4 regions of the Comamonas sp. 26 genome follow, and region 2 is predicted to be linked to each of the others. Evidence: predicted binding sites of a transcription regulator. Region 2 holds the regulator's gene; each other region holds the start of a gene.

Region 1 (4,184 bases), 490 kb from region 2:
CGATATCGAGCAACTGGCCAAGCGCCTGCCGGTGGAATACATGAGCGGCCTGTCGATTGCGCAGGTCGTGCCCAGCCCCTACAAGGTTTCCGGCAAGCTCAACAAAGAATTCCGTGACGCCACCATTGCAGCGGGTAAGACGCTGCAAGTGCCGGTGAGCTTCGCCATGATGGAAGGCTATGTGAATGCCAAGGTCATCGTGGAAGCCATGCGCCGCAGCCAGCCCGTCACGCCTGAGAAAGTCAGCACGGCCTTGCGTGGGCTGGAGGCCTATGACCTGGGCGGCTACTGGGTGAGTTTCAAGCCCGGTCAGGTAGGGTCTAAGTATGTGGACTTGTCCATCGTCAATGCCGCAGGGCGGGTGACGCAATAAGACAAAGGCCTGTAGCAACCCTGCTTACAGGCCTTTTTTGTAGTGGTACGACACACGCGATCAGCACTGTTGCCAACGGGACAGGAGTCGGCATTCAGGCCGGTGAAACTGGCCTCAGGCCAGTTCATTGACCTGTCAAAGAGCTGCTTCTGAAATAAGAGCTGCTTGCGCAATATCTATAAGCGTTACAGCTCATTTTTATAAAATTGATAAGGAGACAAACACATGTCCAAACTGCCACCTGCCCTCAAAAAGCTGGCTTTGCCGGTCATTGGCTCGCCGCTTTTTATCATCAGCAATCCCAAGCTCGTGATTGAGCAGTGCAAGGCCGGCATCGTTGGCTCCATGCCCTCGCTCAACGCCCGCCCGGCTGAGCTGCTGGAAGACTGGCTGGCCGAGATCACGGAAACGCTGGCCGCATGGGACAAGGCCCATCCGGACCAGCCTTCGGCCCCGTTCGCCATCAACCAGATCGTGCACAAAAGCAATGACCGGCTGGAGCACGACATGCAGGTCTGCGCCAAGTACAAGGTGCCCATCGTCATCACCAGCCTGGGCGCGCGCGAGGACGTGAACCAAGCCGTGCACAGCTGGGGTGGGGTGGTGCTGCACGACATCATCAACAACAAGTTTGCGCGCAAGGCGATTGAAAAAGGTGCCGATGGCCTGATCGCCGTGGCTGCCGGTGCAGGTGGTCACGCAGGCGAGAAAAGCCCGTTTGCGCTGGTGCAGGAAATTCGCCAGTGGTTTGACGGCCCTTTGGCTCTGTCCGGTGCCATCGCCACCGGCGGCGCTGTGCTGGCTGCGCAGGCCATGGGCGCAGACTTTGCCTATATCGGCTCGGCCTTTATTGCCACCGATGAAGCGCGTGCAACCGACGCCTACAAGCAGGCGATTGTCGAAGGCACATCCGACGATGTGGTCTACAGCAACCTGTTCACCGGCGTGCATGGCAACTATCTGGCACCGTCGATTCGCGCAGCAGGTCTGGACCCAGATAACCTGCCTGAATCCGACCCCAGCAAGATGAACTTTGGTGGCGGTGCGCAAAAGGCGTGGAAGGACATCTGGGGCTGCGGTCAGGGCATTGCCGCTGTGGAGAAGGTGCAGCCCACTGCCGAGCTAGTGGCACGTCTCAAGCGTGAGTACGCACAGGCCAAGGCCAATTTGCTGGCGGCTTGAGGTGCGCTTCAGTACCCAAAGAAAAGGCACCCTCGGGTGCCTTTTTTATGAGCGCAAGCTGACTTGACGTTACTCAAATGTGACGGATACGTGTAAAAAAGGTTGGCATGTATCAAGTCGCTCTGTGCTTGATGAATGTCAATGTCGTTCAAGTCCTGCAGTTGGCTTTTGAAAAGAAAGTCATGATGATTGTCAAAAGAAAGTATTATTACGTAAATTTCAGTAATTTCTGAAAATTGAGAAAACCAGTACATGCTCCCATTCACCTCTGATGCTGATGCCGCTGCGGGAAAAACTGCCTTGACTGACGTCATCCGCAGGCCCAGCGCAGGCGCGGTGTGGCAGGTTCTGGCGGGTTTGATCTGGCTGCCGCAGGCTGCCTTACTCGCCTGGGCCGTGCAAACCATGGCGAATGGACTGGGTGTAAGCCGCGTCTGGCCCATGGCCCTGGGTGTGTTGCTGCTGGGCTTGGTGCGCGCATGGGCTGAAGGCCACGGCGCGTTGCAAGCCAATCGCGCTGCGCGTACTCAGCTCAGCCGTTTGCGCTCTCAGGTTGTGCAAGCCCTGGCAAAGGCATCGCCACTGGATAAAGCGCGTGCCCCATCTGGCTTGGCCGCCAGTGCGGTGGCAGAGCAGGCCGAAGCCATCGTCCCTTGGCTGTCGCGTTATCAGAGTGCCATGCTGCGCGTACGTCTGCTGCCATTGGTCATGGTGGCTGCAGTGGCCAGCCAGTCTTGGGTTGCAGCTTTGATTTTGATAGTGGCTGCACCGCTGATTCCATTGTTCATGGCTATTGTGGGCTGGCGTGCCAAGGCCGCCAGCGAAGAGCAGATGTTGCAGCTCGGTCACATGAATGCTTTTTTGCTGGACCGCCTGCGCGGCCTGAGCACTTTGCGCGCTCTGTACGCTGTGGACTTGACGGCGCAGCGCCTGCGCAGCCACGCTGAAGACCTGCGTACCCGCACCATGCGCGTGCTGCGCATCGCCTTTTTGTCCTCTGCCGTGCTGGAGCTTTTTTCGGCGCTGGGCGTGGCCATGGTCGCCGTCTATATCGGCTTTCACCTGCTGGGCACACTGAACTTTGGCGCTTGGGGCGATAAGCTCAGCCTGGGGCAGGGCTTGTTTGTGCTGCTGCTGGCCCCTGCATTTTTTGAACCGCTTCGCGACCTGTCTGCCGTCTGGCATAACCGCGCCGCTGGCGAGGCCGCCCTCAAGACTTTGCAAGACTTGCAGCAGCAAACCGTGCGGGTAGTGGGTGATGTGCAGTCGCTGCAAGAAAGTGAGCATCTTGCGCAATACCAGGGCGCATCAGTGAGCATTTCGGGTCTGAATGTTCAGGCCCCTGGTGCTCAGACCAGGCTGGCCTCCGTTTCTCTGCAAGTGCATGCGGGTGAGCATGTGGCGCTGTGGAGCCCCAGCGGCAGTGGCAAATCGGTGCTGCTGGCCCAGCTGGCGGGCTTGCTGCCCGTGCAAGAGGGCGAAATTCGCATAGACGGCTTGCTACTCAATGCCCAGACCGCCGCAGCGCTGCGCGCGCGCATGGCGTGGATGAGTCAGCAGCCACATGTGTTTGCCGGTTCTGTAGCGCGCAATATAGGGTTGGGCCGCGCAGGTTTGACGGGTGAGCAGATCGCCGAAGCTACTCGCCAAGCTGCGCTGGACCAGGTGCTGGCCGAAAGACCTGGAATGAGTCTGGGTGAGGGCGGCTCTGGCCTGTCTGGCGGTGAAGTGGTGAGATTGGCGTTGGCACGGCTGGCGGTCAATCCGTCAGCCGGACTGTTGTTGGTCGATGAACCTACTGCCCACCTTGATACAGAGACTGCCCGCCAGATTGCGCTGTCCCTCAAACAGATCGCAGCAGGGCGTACGCTGATTGTTGCCACCCATGATGCTGAGTTAGCATCGTCAATGGACCGGGTGATCGCGATGTCTGCGGTGGGTGCGAGCACTCATCTGGACGCCGAATTCTGCAAGGAGGGTGTATGAGCCGTAATCTGCAGACACTGGGCCAGGTCCTGCGTGAACTGGCCCATATGGCGCCCCGCAAACTCTGGCTGGGTGGCGCGGCGCTGGCTGCGCTCACGGTGGTCATGGGTATGGCCTTGCTGGGTTTGTCCGGCTGGTTCATTACCGCTACCGCACTGGCCGGGCTGCTGCCTGCTACGGCACTGGTGTTTGATGTGTTCATGCCATCGGCCGGCATTCGCCTGCTGGCCGTGGGCCGCACCGGCGCGCGTTATGCCGAGCGACTGGTCACCCATGATGGCACGCTGGCCGTTCTGGCCGCGCTGCGCGAAAAACTGTTTCGCAGCTGGGCCGCACCACAGGCCGCACGCCTGCTGCTGCAACGCCCGGCACGACTGCTGCAGCGCCTGACCGCAGACGTCGATGCGCTGGACAACCTTTATCTTCGGCTGCTGGTGCCCGCTGCTGCCGCCTTCGGTGCAGCCTTGCTGCTGGCTCTGGCCTTTGGCTTGATGCACGGCTGGCTGGGGCTGCTGGCTTGGGTCTGGTTGCTGTTGGCTGGCTGGGGTATTGCCTTGTGGCATGGCCTGCGCAGCCGCAAGAGCGCTGTGCGCCGCGCCATGGCGCTTGAAATGCTGCGTGCCCAGACCGTGGATTTGGTCGC
Region 2 (4,184 bases):
TTCCGCCAGGTCCAGTCACCAGCGGCTGGACTCTGGCCCACACAGAACGTCCCGCCCGCTCTAGCCATACGGGCTGGCGCGCCTGCACCAGCATGGCAAGGCCCCAGGCCATGACGGCCACATGCATCAGCGCCCACAACTGCTGCAGCGCTGTCGCCTGATTCGTCAGCCAAGCCAGGCTTTCCATGGCGACAGCGGCAATGCTGCCCAGCAAGGCGTAGCCCGCAATGCGTCCCAGATGGAACATGCCGGTGCGCAGCCATTGCCACTTTTGCAAACCGTGCACCGAAATGACTTGCTCGGCATTTGCGGCACCAGAAGGGCGAGCACCCGTCACCACGCTGCAAGGTGCAGCACACATAACAAGACAATGGGGCCCACCTACGAGCCCCATGATCAAAGCAGTCCAGACCAGCGAAAACAGCATGCGCTAGATGATGCGTGAAAACCGTGCACGGGTCCTGTCAGCTTGCAAATAGCGGTCAAACAGCATGGCTACTCCGCGCACAAAAAACCAACCCAGCCCCGTGACCTTGAAACCTTCGTCAGACAACTCAATCAGCCCATTGACCTGCATCTCCTTGAGCTCAGCCAGCTCGCTTCCAAAATACTCGCGAAAGTTGATCAACCAGGCCTGCTCCATGGGCTCAAACAGTACCGCCCCCTGGCACATGATGGACATGATGACGGCGCGGCGCACCAGGTCGTCACGCGACAGCGCCAGCCCACGCTGCACAGGCAGCACACCAGCATCAATCGCGTCGTAATACTCTTCCAGCGTCTTGACGTTCTGGCTATAAGTCGCGCCTACCTTGCCGATAGCCGAGACACCCAGTGCAATCAGATCGCAGTCTGGCTGCGTGCTATAGCCCTGAAAGTTGCGATGCAAGCGGCCCTGACGTTTTGCAATAGCCAGTGAATCGGTGGGCAGCGCAAAGTGATCCATGCCCACATAAACATAGCCGCCGCCCATAAAAGCATCAATCGCGCCCGAGAGCATGTTCAGCTTATCCTGCCCCATGGGCAGGTCCGCCGATTCGATGCGGCGCTGCGGCTTGAAGCGCTCTGGCAGGTGGGCGTAGGCATATAGCGCAATGCGATCAGGCCTCAGCTCATTGACCTGAGCCAGCGTGCGCGCAAACGACTCCGGCGTCTGTTTAGGCAGGCCGTAGATCAGGTCTACATTGATGGAGACAAAGCCCAGCCGACGTGCTTCGGCCACCAAGGCAAAGACCTGCTCGGCAGGCTGCTCTCGGTGCACGGCTTTTTGTACGGCAGAGTCAAAGTCCTGCACGCCAAAGCTCATGCGGTTAAAGCCCATATCCTTGAGCACTTTCAGGCGCTCATTGCTGACGGTTCGTGGGTCGACCTCAATCGAGTACTCGCCCACCGCATCGAGCTTGAAATGCTCACGCATCAGCGCCATCAGTTGCTGCAACTCGGCATCGCTGAAGAACGTGGGCGTGCCGCCGCCCAGATGCAGCTGACTCACAACCTGACCCTTGCCGCAATGCGCCGTGTGCATGGTCAGTTCACGCGCCAGGTAGTCCAAGTATTCGGCGGCCTTTTCGTGGTGCTTGGTGACGATTTTGTTGCAGGCGCAGTAATAGCAAAGCGACTCACAAAATGGCACATGCACATAGACAGACAAAGGCAAGGCGCGCGCACCTGTGTGCGCTTTGCGTTGCTCCAGCGCCAGGATGTAGTCTTCTGCGCCGAAAGCCTCAACAAATCGGTCGGCTGTTGGGAACGATGTGTAGCGAGGCCCAGGAATATCAAAGCGGCTCAGCAACTCGGGCGTGACAGCGGTCATAACTACTCGTCAGTGTGCGCCCGCACCTCTCAAAAGTATTTATTAACAAAGGCATCTAGCCCTGAAAACATCACTATAAAGAAGCAGAGGCGCATATTTTTGAATGAATATGAGCAATGTGCCTCAAGCCATTCACCCTGTCCTTGATGAAAATCAAGAGACAGCAAGGCAAGTGCTGCGACAATTTGATCCATCTCATTACCAAACACGAGGTCAATGACCGGCACGACTCTCTTATTGAAGTCTGTCTGTGCCGTTGCTAAAAGCCCATGAATCTTCAGACCATCAAAGCATCCTGCTCCAACTGCAATCTGCGTGAACTGTGCATGCCCATGGGCCTGGACGATGAACAAATGGAGCGCATTGACGAAATTGTGGCCACACGCCGCAAGATCAAGCGTGGCGGGCTGCTGTTTCGCAACGGTGAAGACTTCACCTCGCTGTACGCGATTCGCACAGGCTTCTTCAAGACCAGCGTCGCCACCGAAGACGGTCGCGATCAGGTTACGGGCTTTCAGATGGCGGGCGAAATCATTGGACTGGATGGCATCGTCAACGACCACCACACCTGCGATGCTGTGGCGCTGGAAGATGCCGAAGTCTGCGTCATGCCGTTTGACAAGCTTGAGCAGCTCTCGCGCGAAGTCACGGCCCTGCAAAACCACGTGCATAAGGTCATGAGCCGTGAAATCGTGCGCGAGCATGGCGTGATGCTGCTACTGGGCAGCATGCGCGCTGAAGAGCGTCTGGCCGCTTTTGTGCTGAACCTGGTGCAGCGCCTGGCGGCCCGTGGTTTTTCCAAGTCAGAGCTGGTGCTGCGTATGACGCGCGAAGAAATTGGCAGCTACCTGGGCCTCAAGCTTGAGACCGTGAGCCGCACTTTCTCCAAGTTTGCCGAAGAAGGCATTGTGGAAGTCAAGCAGCGCCACCTGCGCATTCTGGATACCGAGGCGCTCAAGCGCATCGTCAATAGCCAGCAATGCAGAGCTGATTGAGCATTAACTCCAGAAACAAGGCCCGCATCAGCGGGCTTTTTGTTTTTGCAGCGCGCCTTAATCAGGCTGCGGAGAAGAGACAATACCGCCGTTCAAATCACTGGCTGAGCGCCCCAGCGCGACCGTCATCAGGGCGCCGATGATAGAAACCGCCCAGAAGGCAAAAAAGGCCACGGTATAGATGGCGCTGCGCGACCATTCCATTGGTGAGCCTAGCCAGTGCACATCCAGCGGGTCCACAAAGGCAAATACCACCAGCTCCATGATTGCTGCCGCCAGAAAGGCAGGCCAGACAATCCATATCCAGCGTCGAGCTTCCATCGCGAATCTCCTTGGATCGTGGGTTTGATCGTATTTTGCACAAGTGTTGTGACTTCAAACACCACCTCACGGGCATGCACCAAGGCGGAAAACCCTGAATCACTATGATTTCAAGAGCATCTAGCGCCTTCTGCTAATTGATATCAAGATCTTTCATATCTATAAGCCAAGTAGATCAAGCGCTAAACGCTCCTATTTTCAAGGCAGCAACAACAAAGGCCGCAAAGCGGCCTTGAGATGGAAGTCTTGCGACGACTTCAGCGGTCGGTCGGGTGATCCTTGGCAGGCGTTGCCGCATGGTTGCGACCGGTGACGGCCGGGGCCAGACTTTTCTCGTTCTCGGACAGGCGCTGGTTGATCTCCAGACCATGGCGGTAGTAGTCAGGGTCGATCACGGGATCAGGCCTGCTCATTGCAATATAAGCCGTCACCACACCCGCAATCACCACCACTAAGGGGCCGGAAATCACGAGCCAGACATGGGCAAATTTCCACCAGGGTTTGCCATCCTCGGGGTGAATAATCTTGACCGCTTTCGTGGCCTTGGCTTGTGCTGCCGACATGATGAAACCTCTTATTCAGTGATTCTGCAGTGCACGCCAGATCATGGCTGGCACGCACTGCAAATTGTTGCCGATTGGCGATGTCCTTGCGTGATCTCAGAGATGCATTTCTGAGATCACGCACGCTTTAGCGTGGCACCAGGAAGACGGTCTTTTCAGAGACCTTTCCAGACCCAGCCTTCACCGCATCCAGATTGAAGTAAACCGGGTGCGAGCCAGGCGCTGCCGAGCCATACGGAATCTGCAGACGCACCGCAATACCGCGTGTTTCGGCCGGGCCGACAACGACTTCCTGCTCAGACGCCACTTCCAGATGATCCAGCCCGGTTGCGCTGATGCGGTAGCGCTGCTCGGACTCGGTGGCGTTCATGATCTGCAGGCGATAGACGTTCTCCAGCTTGCCGCCGGCCACAATGCGCGACAGCGCCGCACGGTCACGAATCACGTCGACCTTCAGCGGCTCTCGCATGACCAGACTGGCAATCATGGCCG
Region 3 (4,184 bases), 1.2 Mb from region 2:
GCAGAGTGCAGTTGTGCTTTTCCAGAGGGGACAGCTTCTGGCGACGGGTGGCGACCTCCATCTCTTCGGGGGTCTTGCCTGTCAGTGGTTGGATGGCTTCGGCAAGCCGCCGGTTGTGCTCGGCTTTGCGGACATCCGCTCCCTTTTTTGACTGACCCGTCATCTTGTCCACGCCCTGTGTGGGCGTGGTGTCGATGGCCTTGGCTCCCACACATGGCTCATGTGAGTAGCCTGTCTTGCCGTTGATCTCGCAACGATAGACCTGCTGACCAAGGGCCACCAGCGGCACGATCTGTAGACAGGTCAATAGCAGGCTGCCGGCGTGTTTTTGAGGCATGGGACAGGTCTTACTGGGGTGCCTGCTGGCGCAATGCCGCCAGCTCTTCGTCGCTGAACACGCGCGAGCGGGTCAAAAAGGCCTTGCCTTCCGGTCCCTCCAGCGACAGCGTGCCGCCGCCATGGCCGTCGATCACGTCGATGATGAGCTGGGTGTGCTGCCAGTACTCAAACTGCGAGACGCTCATGTAAAACGGCAGGCCACCAATCTCGCCCAGCTTCACGTCGCCGGGGCCGATGGTCAGCTCACCCTCGATATAGCAATTGGCTGCGCTGTTGTCGCAGCAGCCGCCGGACTGGTGAAAAAACAGATTCGGCCCGTATTTGGCGCGGAGCACATCGATCAATGCAATTGTGGCCGGGGTGGCAATGACGCGATAGACCATGATGCTCTCCCTATGTGGCTGCGCTACCCGAGCTCACGCTCGGATGGCGCAGCAATGCATATTCGGCGTTGCTTTAAGCGGCGATGTCCAGCACCACGCGGCCTTCAATCTTGCCCTGGTGCATGCGGGCAAAGATATCGTTGATGTTTTCCAGCTTGTCGGTCGAGACCGTCGCCTTGACCTTGCCTTGGGCGGCAAAGTCCAGTGACTCCTGCAGATCCAGCCGGGTTCCGACGATGGAGCCGCGCACCGTGATGCCCTGAAGCACCATGGAGAAGATAGGGAGTGGGAAATCTCCTGGCGGCAAGCCATTGAGGGAAACCGTTCCGCCTCGGCGCACCATGCCCAGCGCCTGCTCAAAGGCCTTGGGTGACACGGCCGTGACCAGCACGCCATGTGCACCGTCAATCTCTTTTTGCAGATAGGCCGCAGGGTCTGTCGTCATGGCATTGACGGTGACGGTGGCACCCAATTGGCGCGCCAGGGCGAGCTTGGAGTCGTCAATGTCTACTGCCGCCACATTGAAGCCCATGGCTTTGGCGTATTGCACGGCCATGTGGCCTAGGCCGCCGACACCTGAGATCACCACCCAGTCGCCGGGCTTGGCATCGGTGACCTTTAGACCTTTGTACACCGTGACCCCGGCGCAGAGTACGGGAGCGATGTCGACAAACCCTACATTCGGCGGCAGGTGGCCCACATAGTTGGGGTCGGCCAGCGCGTAATCGGCAAAGCCGCCATTGACCGAGTAGCCGGTATTGGTTTGGGATTCACACAAGGTCTCCCAGCCGCCGATGCAGTGGCGGCAAAACCCGCAGGCGCTGTGCAGCCAGGGCACGCCCACGCGGTCGCCTTCCTTGACATGCTTGACGTTTTTGCCCACAGCGGCGACATAGCCGACGCCCTCGTGGCCAGGAATGAAGGGGGGATGGGGTTTGACAGGCCAGTCGCCTTCCGCAGCATGCAGGTCGGTGTGGCACACGCCGGAGGCAGCGATCTTGACCAAAATTTGATCGTCCGCCGGGCGTGGTACGGGCATTTCTTCAATGGTGAGGGGCTTCCCGAAGGAGCGCACCACGGCAGCTTTCATGGTCTGGGGTAAAGACATCAGAGTACCTTCTTGAAGTAGGGAGCACGGCCACAGCCGGTGGGCTGTGCGTGTACCTTGTCAAAGAACCATGCGGGTGGCATGGATGTTGTACGCAGGCCGGATGGCCCTGTGCAGAAGACCGTCGCGCATCCTGGGAAAGAGCAACGATCTCCATGCACTATGAAGCCTCAGGTGTCTCAAGGCATTTGAGGCAGCTCAAATAGGCCTCTTTTTCGCCACGATGTCATGTGGCGGTCATCTTCAAAAGAAGCCGAGTTTGGATTCGGAGTAGGACACCAGCAGGTTCTTGGTCTGCTGGTAGTGGTTCAGCATCATCTTGTGGTTCTCCCGCCCTATGCCCGATTCCTTGTAGCCGCCAAACGCCGCATGCGCGGGGTAGGCGTGGTAGCAGTTGGTCCACACGCGTCCAGCCTTGATGGCGCGGCCCATGCGGTAGGCGACGTTGCCGTTGCGGCTCCACACACCGGCGCCCAGACCGTACAGCGTGTCATTGGCCAGCTCCAGCGCTTCTTCCTCGGTTTTGAAGGTGGTCACGGCCAGCACGGGGCCGAAGATTTCTTCCTGGAAGATGCGCATCTTGTTGTGGCCTTTGAAGATGGTGGGCTGCACGTAATAGCCACCATCCAGTGCACCGCCTAGCTGTGCCTGCGCGCCGCCACACAGTACTTCAGCACCTTCTTGCTTGCCCAATTCCAGGTAGGACAGGATCTTGGTCAGCTGCTCCTTGCTGGCCTGCGCGCCCATCATGCTGGTGGGGTCCAGCGGGTCGGCATGTTTGATGGCTGCGACACGCTGGAGCACGCGCTCCATGAACTTTTCGTAGATGGATTCGTGGATTAGCGCGCGCGATGGGCAGGTACAGACCTCGCCCTGGTTGAAGGCAAACAGCACCAAGCCTTCGATGGCTTTGTCGAGGAAGCTGTCGTCTTTGTCCATCACATCGGCAAAGAAGATATTGGGCGACTTGCCGCCCAGCTCCAGTGTGGCAGGAATCAGGCTGTTGGCAGCGGCTTGCGCAATCACGCGGCCGGTGCTGGTGGAGCCGGTGAAGGCAATCTTGGCAATGCGTTTGCTTTGCGCCAGCGGCATGCCGGCTTCTCGGCCAAAGCCGTTGACGATGTTGAGCACGCCGGGCGGCAGCAAATCACCAATCAGTTTTGCCAGCACCAGAATGGAGATGGGCGTTTGCTCCGCAGGCTTGAGCACCACGCAGTTGCCGGCCGCCAGCGCGGGTGCCAGCTTCCACGCCGCCATCAGGATGGGGAAGTTCCACGGAATGATCTGCCCCACCACGCCCAGCGGCTCGTGAAAGTGATAGGCCACGGTGTCGCCATCAATCTGGCTGATACCGCCTTCCTGCGTGCGAATGGCGCCTGCAAAGTAGCGGAAGTGGTCGGCCGTCAGCGGAATGTCGGCGGCCAGCGTTTCGCGGATGGCTTTGCCGTTGTCTATGGTTTCCACATAGGCCAGCAACTCGCGGTTGGCGTCAATGCGGTCGGCAATCTGCAGCAGGATGTTGCTGCGTTCGGTGGGGCTGGTCTTGCCCCAGGCATCGGCGGCGGCGTGGGCTGCATCGATGGCTTTTTCAATATCGGCCGCAGTGCCCCGCGCGGCCTTGGTGTAGACCTTGCCGATGATGGGCGTGACTACGTCGAAATACTCGCCCCCGCTGGGCGGAACCCATTGGCCGCCAATAAAGTTTTCATAGCGGTCTTGGTATGTATGCAGCGCACCGGACTGGCCGGGAAGGGCGTAAGCCATGGGTAACCTCCAGAGCAAGAAAGCAGGGGGAATAAAAGGTGTGCAGGCCTTACTTCACGGTGGTCGTGAAGCCTGCAGTCCTACATATTCCGGCCTGACTTGGTGCTCGATGGAGGCGGTTTTCCCTCTGCGGGATTTCCCTTGGCGTGCAAAGGCTCAGACGGCAGGTGTCGCCGAGTCGGGCAAATGGGTTGCAGTCACTTGTGGTTGTTGCAATTGCAGTGCAACTGCCTGTTCGCGTGCCTGGCTTACCGCATCGCCAATGGCTTTTCCTTTGAGTCCGCGCAGGGCGGCGGCCTGTGCGACGGGGGCGGTCTCTACGGCCAGCGCGGCGTTCAGCGCACTGCCCAGGCGCTGGCGCTGCGGGTAGGGGGCTTCTTCAAAACCCAGGCGGCCACGGGCGTCGCATTCGCAGGCCAACAGGGTTTCTTCAAAGCGTTCGGGCTTGCGTATGGCGTCGCAGCGCTCCAGCAATCGCAGCATGGCTGCGGCATTCAGCTCATTGCTGCGGTGAATGTTGCCATGCTCGCGGGCCACGACTTCGGCCAGTTCCTTGCAGTCATTGGGCACGCGCCAGCGGTCGCAGACCT
Region 4 (4,184 bases), 700 kb from region 2:
TTGTCTATGGCCAGACCGAAGTGACGCGCGACCTGATGGCCGTGCGCGCCGAAGAAGGTCTGACTACGGTTTATGAAGCCAGCAACGTGCAGCCTGTTGACTTTGAGAGCGCCAAGCCCAAGGTTCGCTACGAAAAAGATGGCCAGGTGCATGAAATCGAATGCGATTTCATCGCTGGTTGCGACGGCTTTCATGGCATCTGCCGTGCAAGCGCCCCTCAGGACAAGATCAAGACCTTTGAAAAGGTGTACCCGTTTGGCTGGCTGGGTCTGCTGTCCGATACGCCTCCGGTGTCGCACGAGCTGATTTACGCCAACACCGAGCGCGGTTTTGCCCTGTGCAGCCAGCGCAGCGCCACCCGAAGCCGTTACTACCTGCAAGTGCCGTTGACCGACAAGGTCGAAGACTGGAGTGACGAGGCCTTCTGGGAAGAACTCAAAAAGCGCCTGGACCCCGAAGCCCGTGCCAATCTGGTGACCGGCCCCTCGCTGGAAAAGAGCATTGCACCCCTGCGCAGTTTTGTGACCGAGCCCATGCGCTTTGGCCGCATGTTCCTGGCCGGCGATGCGGCGCACATCGTGCCTCCCACCGGAGCCAAGGGCCTGAATCTGGCGGCTTCCGACGTGGGCTATCTGTCGCAAGCCTTTACCGAGTACTACAAGGACAACTCCGAAGCCGGTATTGACCGTTACTCCGAGCAATGCCTGCGCCGTGTCTGGAAGGCTGAGCGCTTCTCGTGGTGGATGACTTCCATGCTGCACAACTTCCCCAATGAGGGCGAGTTCAACACCAAGGTGCAAGAGGCCGAGCTGGACTACATCGTCAACTCCGTCGCTGGCTCCACCTCGCTGGCCGAAAACTACGTGGGCCTGCCACTGGTTTAAGCCTGTGAGCCGATAGCTCTCGTCACTGCCCTGATGAGTGCCCAGGCGTCTGAGCAGGCACCGGGCTTTGACTGCCTGCATTGCTATGAGTGATGCAGGCAGTTTTTTCATCCATGCAATTTGGTTGCTGCAGCCTTGCGTAAATATCGATGCTGGACAAGATGTCAGCGCGTGCTACGAGGAGTAAGCTTGCCCACCTTATGGCGCACATCATGTTCTCTCCTCCCTATATCCCGCCAGCTCAGGCGGCCCAGTCCTTGCGCACGCACGGTTATGCCGTGCTGCAGCCCGAGGATTTTGCCCAGTGGATGGGCTTGAGTGTGAATGATCTGCAGGCCATGGATGCCGACTGGCAGGGTCTGCCTCCCGATGCGTTTCTTAAAGACGGTGGCCGCTACCGTCGCCGCCGCCACTCCTGCTTTGTGAGCGATGGCGATCATGTGCAGCAGGTGCCTCACCGCGCCCACTGGCAGCCTGTGGAATACAACGCGCTGCACGGCGGCATGCAGCGCATGTTCGACCCCATGCTGGATGCCACCACGCACAGCCCTGCATGGCTGGAGATGATCAATGCGCTGGGCCAGCTGGCCGATCAGGTCTTTTGCGCCGATGACTTGCACGAGCGCTGGTTTGTGGAGGCGCATCAGTTTCGCATCGACACCACCGACGGCATTGGCCGCCCCACACCTGAAGGCGCGCACCGTGATGGCGTAGATCTGGTCGCCGTGCTGCTGGTGAACCGCAAGGGCGTGAAGGGGGGCGAGACCCGCGTGTTTGAAGCCACTGGTCCCAATGGCCAGCGTTTCACGCTGACCGAGCCCTGGTCCATCATGCTGCTCGATGATGCGCGCATGATTCATGAAACCACGCCGATTCAACCGGCAGAGCCCGGCGGCGTGCGCGATACGCTGGTGCTGACCTACCGCCGTGGCAATTTTCAGGGTGCGGACTTGCAGGAGGCGGCTTCTTGATTGGTGCAATCAGCGGGGTTTAAAAAGTTGATTAAAACTGTAATGTACTCAGGTCATTAAAGTGACTTACGTGACGCTGCATGATGCGCGTCCGAGGGTGAAGAGAGGAGAGGCAGCTTCACCAAGCCATCCAACAAATTTAAAAGTAACTGGCCAACACCACGCCCCGCAGGCGTGGTTTTTTGTTATGAATCGTCTTTACGCCCTTAGCCTGTCTACGCTGACTGCTCTTGTAACGATAGTGGCTTGCTCGCCCACTGAGAACCCGCCGCCGCAGGCCCATATCAAGGAGCCCACCATTTACTTTCGTAATGGTCTAGAGATTCAGGTCGGCGAAAATGCTGTGCCCATTCATGGCGTGGAAGCATGTCCCTATGGTCTGGCCGCACCGGGTGGCTCCGTGGTCAATATGAATGATGCCAAGTGCCTTCGCTTGGCAGATGACACCGAGCAAATCGTGGTGATGCTGGATATGCCAGGCGGCATCGTGCAGGAAGAATGGACCGTGCGCCGCGATGCTCCCAGCAAGCCTTATGAGCCGGCTTTCAAGCATGTCTCACTGCTGCGTCCCGATGGAACGCGCATCACGATTACTGAAAAATCGGACAAACTGCTGGACAAGTGCTACGAATACGAAGCGGCTCACGTCTGCATCTGATTGGAATCTGATGGGGCTTGGGGCGGGACTTCAGGGTTGATTCAGATCAACACGCTGAGGCATGATGCAGTCAGACTGAACGTATCACACGGCGGTATTGTCTGATTCATTTGCCGCCACAACCCAAAAGGAGACGCATATGTCCATGTTCAATCACATTCTGGTTCCGGTCGATGGCTCCAAGCCTTCCTTGCTGGCCGCACGCAAGGCGGCAGAGCTTTCCAAGGTGTTTGGCAGCGCCGTCACGGCCGTCTATGTGGTGGACCCCTACCCCTTCACCGGTGTAGGTGCAGACTTTGCCTATGGCCAGTCGCAGTATCTGAGCGCAGCCACGGCTGAAGCCAATACGGCACTGGATGCTGTCAAGAGCATCATGGAAGAAGCGGGTGTGGCCGTGAAAACGCTGGTGGGCGAAGGCCACGCCGTGCATGAAGGTATTGTGAACACCATGGTCAGCGTGGGTGCCGATCTGATCGTTATGGGTTCGCAAGGCCGCCGTGGTCTTGAAAAGCTGATGCTCGGCAGCGTGACCCAGCGCGTGCTGGGTGCTGTCAAAATCCCCGTTCTTGTCGTGCGCGAATAAGCGAATAAAAGCAGCTCGTATATAAAAAAGACCTCCGATGGAGGTCTTTTGCATTGCGAGGCGTAAAGCGCTTAGTAGGATTACTGAATACTCGCGCCCGAGGCTTCAACGATGGCCTTGTTAGCCTTGAAGTCGGTCTGGAAGAATTGCTCAAATGCCTGCACGCTCATGGCCTTGGGCTCGGCACCCTGCGTCAGGATGGCTTCCTTGACTTCAGGCATGGCCAGCAGCTTGTTCACTTCGGCGTTGACCTTGTTCACGATAGGTGTGGGCGTGTTGCGGGGCATGAAGATGCCATACCAGGTGCTCACGTTAAAGCCCTTGAGGCCAGACTCCGCCAGCGTCGGTGTCTCAGGCAGCGAAGTGGAGCGGGCTGCAGATGTGACCGCAATGGCGCGCATCTTGCCGGCCTTGATCTGGCCGATGGCTGAGGGCACGGAAGACACCAGCAGGTCCACATTGCCAGACAGTGCATCCATCATTGCGGGGTTGGAGCCCTTGTAGGGGACGTGAGTCAGCTGAATGCCAGCGGCTTTTTCCAGCATCACGCCGGCCAGATGAATGCTGGTGCCGTTGCCGGGCGATCCGTAGGTAATCTTGGATGGATTCTTTTTAGCTGCCGCCACCACATCCGCCAGCGTTTTGTAAGGCGAGTTGGCTGCCGTTGCAATCACGATGGGGGTGTAGGCCACGTGGGCTACGGGGGTCAGATCTCGAGTGGGGTTCCAGGGCAGGCTTTTATACAGATAAGGGCCCAGAACCACATTGTCTTTTTGACCCATCACCATGTCATAGCCGGTGGGGGCAGATTTCACGGCTTCGGTAATGCCAATGGTGCCGCCTGCGCCAGCGCGGTTGTCGGGCACGACAGACCATTTGCTGACTTCGGTGAGCTTGCTGGCAATCACGCGCGAAAGAATGTCGGTGCCGCCGCCCGGTGGGAAGGGCACGATCATGCGCACAGGCTTGTTCGGATAATCCTTGGCGAGATCTTGTGCTGCGGCGGAGAAGCTCAGGCCCGTGCTTGCGATCACGGCTGTGCTGATGAGGATTTGGCGAAACATGAAAAAGAAACTCCAGAGACGAAC

What was found. Region 2 encodes FNR, which switches genes on or off when oxygen is low (the NO sensors DNR and NnrR bind a similar motif). Its sites were predicted from a motif close to TTGATNNNNATCAA; they were not measured.
Region 1: a site for FNR is predicted at 1,684-1,697, ahead of cydD (thiol reductant ABC exporter subunit CydD). Genes of this name have one in related genera too.
Region 3: a site for FNR is predicted at 2,019-2,032, ahead of adhP (alcohol dehydrogenase AdhP). Genes of this name have one in related genera too.
Region 4: a site for FNR is predicted at 2,550-2,563, ahead of CLU84_RS10325 (universal stress protein). Genes of this name have one in related genera too.

The regions. Positions count from the first base shown of each region.
Region 1 covers NZ_PEFL01000001.1:1,050,671-1,054,854, forward strand. Annotated here, with positions in the region: gene CLU84_RS04820 (ABC transporter substrate-binding protein) at 1-373, shown strand, start outside; gene CLU84_RS04825 (nitronate monooxygenase family protein) at 599-1,555, shown strand; gene cydD (thiol reductant ABC exporter subunit CydD) at 1,808-3,541, shown strand; gene CLU84_RS04840 (amino acid ABC transporter ATP-binding/permease protein) at 3,538-4,184, shown strand, end outside.
Region 2 covers NZ_PEFL01000001.1:1,538,104-1,542,287, reverse strand. Annotated here, with positions in the region: gene CLU84_RS07075 (sulfite exporter TauE/SafE family protein) at 1-427, opposite strand, end outside; gene hemN (oxygen-independent coproporphyrinogen III oxidase) at 431-1,813, opposite strand; gene CLU84_RS21800 (hypothetical protein) at 1,843-2,040, opposite strand; gene fnr (fumarate/nitrate reduction transcriptional regulator Fnr) at 2,083-2,808, shown strand; gene CLU84_RS07060 (hypothetical protein) at 2,866-3,129, opposite strand; gene CLU84_RS07055 (FixH family protein) at 3,387-3,692, opposite strand; gene ccoG (cytochrome c oxidase accessory protein CcoG) at 3,820-4,184, opposite strand, start outside.
Region 3 covers NZ_PEFL01000001.1:289,608-293,791, forward strand. Annotated here, with positions in the region: gene CLU84_RS01375 (DUF4124 domain-containing protein) at 1-337, opposite strand, end outside; gene CLU84_RS01380 (DUF779 domain-containing protein) at 348-722, opposite strand; gene adhP (alcohol dehydrogenase AdhP) at 796-1,830, opposite strand; gene CLU84_RS01390 (aldehyde dehydrogenase family protein) at 2,074-3,594, opposite strand; gene CLU84_RS01395 (multifunctional CCA addition/repair protein) at 3,751-4,184, opposite strand, start outside.
Region 4 covers NZ_PEFL01000001.1:2,238,441-2,242,624, reverse strand. Annotated here, with positions in the region: gene pobA (4-hydroxybenzoate 3-monooxygenase) at 1-884, shown strand, start outside; gene CLU84_RS10335 (2OG-Fe dioxygenase family protein) at 1,085-1,855, shown strand; gene CLU84_RS10330 (hypothetical protein) at 2,043-2,513, shown strand; gene CLU84_RS10325 (universal stress protein) at 2,659-3,096, shown strand; gene CLU84_RS10320 (tripartite tricarboxylate transporter substrate binding protein) at 3,177-4,160, opposite strand.